Regions from separate parts of the Mesorhizobium sp. 10J20-29 genome, predicted to be linked through region 1. Evidence: predicted binding sites of a transcription regulator. Region 1 holds the regulator's gene; the other holds the start of a gene.

Region 1 (2,196 bases):
TCGGCATGGATTTCTCCGAGGACGCGCCCCTTCTCGCGCAAGGGCGTCTTCTCGATCCCGCGGCATTATCGCTCGCGGCTTCCGCCAATCATGCCGCCGTTCCGGTTGTCCGGCGCCCGCTCGTCGCGCTGATTGCAACCGGCGACGAACTCCTGCCGCCTGGCAGCACGACCGGGCCGGACCAGATCATCGCCTCCAATTCCTTTGGCGTCGGCGCCATTGCCCGCCAGGCCGGCGCCGACGTTCTCGACCTCGGCATCGTGCCCGACCGCCTCGACCTGATCGAGGCGACGGTCGCCAGGGCGATTGCCGCCGGCGCCGATGTCGTCGTGACGCTCGGCGGCGCGTCCGTCGGCGACCATGATCTCGTGCATCGCGTACTGGTTGGCCTCGGCATGGAACTCGGCTTCTGGAAGATCGCCATGCGGCCGGGCAAGCCGCTCATGTACGGGCTGCTGGGCAGCACGCGCTGCCTTGGCCTGCCCGGCAATCCGGTCGCAAGTCTCGTCTGCTCGCACCTGTTCCTCAAGCCCCTGCTTTTGCGCCTCGGCGGCCGGCCGGTGCTCGACGACACGGTGGCAGCAACGTTGGCCGTCGACATGCCGGCCAACGACCTGCGCCAGGATTATGTGCGAGCAAGCATGGAGCGGAGCGCCACGGCAATCGCCGTCACGCCTTTCGCAGCCCAGGATTCTGCGATGCTGAAGGTTCTCGCCGACGCCGATTGCCTGTTGATCCGCGCGCCCTTCGCCCCGCCAGCCCGAGCCGGCGACCCCTGCCGCATCATCCCGTTACGCTGAACAAACCATCAACAGATTCATTAAAATTTAAACGGTTGCGGAACACAACTGGAACAGATAGTGTTTGTTCTGGTTTTGTTTGGGTTTTGATTCCCGGGGGACATGCGAATGCTGACGCGCAAGCAACACGATCTTCTTCTCTTCATCCATGAGCGGTTGAAGGAAGCCGGCATCCCTCCCTCCTTCGACGAGATGAAGGATGCTCTTGATCTGGCGTCGAAGTCGGGGATCCATCGCCTCATCACCGCTCTCGAAGAGCGCGGCTTCATCCGCCGCCTGCCCAACCGCGCCCGCGCGCTTGAAGTGCTTCGCCTGCCCGATTCCATCGCGCCTGGCCTGAATGCGGCGCGCAAGTTCTCGCCAAGCGTCATCCAGGGCAGCCTCGGCAAGCCGAAGCCCGACGCGCGCGATCGTTCGGCCAGCAACGACGACGATTCCTCCGCTGGCGTTTCCGTCCCAGTGATGGGCCGCATCGCGGCCGGCGTGCCGATCGACGCCATCCAGCACCAGACTCACGCGATCATGGTCCCGCCGGAGATGATTTCGGGCGGCAGTCACTACGCACTCGAGGTGCGCGGCGATTCGATGATCGAGGCCGGCATCTTCGACGGCGACACGGTCATCATCCGCAACGCCGACACCGCCAATCCGGGTGAGATCATCGTGGCGCTGGTCGACGACGAGGAAGCGACGCTCAAGCGGTTCCGCCGCAAGGGCGCCTCGATTGCGCTGGAGGCCGCCAACCCGGCCTACGAGACGCGCATCTTCGGTCCGGACCGGGTCCGCGTGCAGGGCAAGCTTGTCGGCCTGATCCGACGCTACTGATCCGGATCGTTCCGGCTGTCGGCTGACGCGCCTTCTGCCGCCGCCGGCCTGGTCCGGCTGTAAGGCGCCAGTCCCCTCGCCTCGCGCGAATAGCGTCGTTGCACATGCCAGGGGCGGTAAGGTCGCTTGATCGCGAATTCAATCTCCACGGTCGGCGCAAAATTCTCCCCGGTTGCGGCTTCGCTGTTCGACGCTTCGTTGCCGTCTGCCCTGGACCCGAACGTCACCGCCGCGCTGCCCAACTGCGCCAGATCGCGCTTGCCGACAACAAGGACATCGCTGCTGCGGCAGGGATCCCGCACCGTCGCGTCGTCGATCACCACGACACGCGCCAACCCGCAGGCTTCCGAGGCGCCGGACGGGTCCTTCGCATGCACGATTATGGCGCCAGACGCGTGTCGTGCCGCGCATGCCCTTTCGCTGCACACGAAACCCTGCGTCCCATTCGGCTGTCCGGCAAGCTGTTCGACCAGCCCGGCAACGCTTGCCGGCGCATCCTTCGCAACAACCGGTCCGACGATGGCGCCCGCCAGCATGGCGCGCTGCCAGTTTTCCGTTGTGAACGCGTTCG
Region 2 (2,196 bases), 2.4 Mb from region 1:
CGAGCAGGCGTTTCTCGCCGCCGAACAGGTGCACGCAGCCGGTGATGTCGAGGAACAGCCCTGCCTTGCCGTCGAGCGCCACCAGCGGCGTGTAGCGGTCGCACCAGTCGGCCAGACTTTCGAGCAACTGCCGGTCGGCCTGCGGATCGGCCTCGACGATGTCGATGCCGGGATGCATGGCGCGTGCGTCGGCAATGCCCATGCCGGGCTTCAGGCGGATGCGCTCAGCCTGCTCGTCCAGCGCGGCGATGCGTTGCGTATTGTTCTCGCGGTGACTGATGACGAGCGGCGGCATCGTCGCCGGCCGGCTGGAGCGCCACGACCGTCCCAGCCGCTGCCGCATGACCCTCTCGACGCTGAGATAGGGAAACCACAGCGAGAGGATTCTCTGCCGAGGGGCGGTCTGGCCGCCTTTGCTGGAGGGAGCGTGCATCGAAGTTCCATTCCGCTATGAACTGCCCGGGCAGAGCCGTCCGGCTCTTGCCAATGGTGACCGAAAAACCCGGCGGACCGATCGAGCGGGCGAGCGCCCCTCCTGCCGTCTGGCGCAGGCCGGCCGGCGCTGGCGAGACGATCAGCCGGACCGGCGCTGCGGTCGGCTCGGCATGTGCGGACTGGCGCAGCAGGAAGACCGGCCGCCCGCCCGCCTGTGCCCGGCGGTGCAGCCGGCGCGTTGCCGTCAGGTCGAGCGCCTGCGGGTTGCCGCGCAGTTCCAGCAGCACCGCAGAAAGCGTCGTCAGCCGCGCCGCCTCCTCGGCGATCCACAGCGCATCGGCGAGCTTCGGCGCCTCCGACAGCAGCATGTCCTCCGGCGCGATGCCGAAGCGGGCCTGCAGCCCGGCCGCATAGGGAAGGGCCGCCTCGCGAAAGATCTCCGCCGTGCCGATCCATAAGAGCGGCGCCCTGTCGGCCCGCTGCTTCAGCGCCATGCTGATCAGCGCCAGCGCGAACCCGGCCGCGGCCCCGGCATCGCGCGTCTGGGTCCCGTGGATCTCGGTCAGCGCGGCCTTGGGCAGCCCGCCGCCCAGCGCCCGGTCCAGATCCTCGACGCCGGTCGGCAGCAACCCGCCGGCCGGCACGGCGATGCCGTGCTGCCTGAGCACGATGTCGGACTCGGCCGCGGCCTCGCCGCTGCGCTCTTCAAGGCGCTCGGCAAGCCGGCCCTCTATCTTCGCAATCTGTCGACGCAAGGCAAAAACGGTTCCCTGCGTCGCGGCGTTGGTCGCCATGACGGTCCTGCTTTCCGGCAATTGTTCCTGTTATGTTCTTATAGATTCCAGAGGGACCCGGAAGAGTCAAGCGACTCGCAAGGAGAATTTATTCCTTTTGCCGGAGCTGCAGGCCGACCTGATTGCCCCGCTTGTCGCAAGGGCCTCGAAACCCGGGGCCACAACGGCTATATGCGTCGAAAGGAAAAACGATGGCCCGCATCTACCAGACACGCGCATGGCAAGACCAATTATCGCCCTCGATGGAAGAGATGGAGCTGCTGGCGCTTGAGACCTATGCCCACCTGCCCGAGAAATTCCGCACCCTGACAGGCGAGATCATCATCCAGATCGCCGAGTTTCCGACCGACGAGATCATGGACGACCTGTCGCTGGAAACCCCGTTCGACCTGCTTGGCCTGTTCGAGGGCCGCGGCATCGCCGAGCGCTGGAACCCGCAGACCGGCGAGGGCCCCAACCGGGTCACCCTCTACCGCCGCGCCATTCTCGACTATTGGGCCGAAAACGAGGAAACGCTGGGCTCGATCATCAACCACGTGCTGATCCACGAGATCGGTCATCATTTCGGCCTGTCGGACGACGACATGGAACAGATCGAGGAAGACGCCGATCAATAGTCGCCGAGCTTAATGCCGGGGTCGTAATCGATGCCTTCGACGTCCTTCACCACGGCCTGGCCGCAGCGCATCGTCTTGGACTCCGCATCGAAAGCGTAGGTCGGCGACCCGAACAGATGCCATCCGTTGTTCAGCGCCGCCGTGACCTTGTGGCAAAAGCTCGCATCGTCTGGCCCGCTGAGAAACCGGTAGAGTTTCATCGCCTCACCCTTTCCGTACCGCCCTTCCGGCCCGGGCGAGCAGCCGTTCCGCCTGCGCGAGATGCAGCCGCTCGATCATCAGGCCGTCCCGCGCGATCACGCCCTTCCGCGCATTCTCGGGCAGCGCGAAGGCCGCCACGATCGCCTTGG

Evidence for each region. Region 1 encodes LexA, which represses DNA repair genes until DNA is damaged. Its sites were predicted from a motif close to TGTTCNNNNTGTGTTCNG; they were not measured.
Region 2: the regulator LexA is predicted to act here: its motif matches at 1,252-1,269, upstream of ACT2BZ_RS06900 (ImuA family protein).

Annotation. Positions count from the first base shown of each region.
Region 1 is NZ_CP199156.1:4,075,593-4,077,788, forward strand. It holds gene ACT2BZ_RS19520 (molybdopterin molybdotransferase MoeA) at 1-800, shown strand, start outside; gene lexA (transcriptional repressor LexA) at 909-1,625, shown strand; gene ACT2BZ_RS19530 (ComEC/Rec2 family competence protein) at 1,619-2,196, opposite strand, start outside.
Region 2 is NZ_CP199156.1:1,437,145-1,439,340, forward strand. It holds gene ACT2BZ_RS06895 (Y-family DNA polymerase) at 1-343, opposite strand, end outside; gene ACT2BZ_RS06900 (ImuA family protein) at 225-1,229, opposite strand; gene ACT2BZ_RS06905 (metallopeptidase family protein) at 1,421-1,846, shown strand; gene ACT2BZ_RS06910 (DUF1737 domain-containing protein) at 1,840-2,046, opposite strand; gene ACT2BZ_RS06915 (HpcH/HpaI aldolase/citrate lyase family protein) at 2,051-2,196, opposite strand, start outside.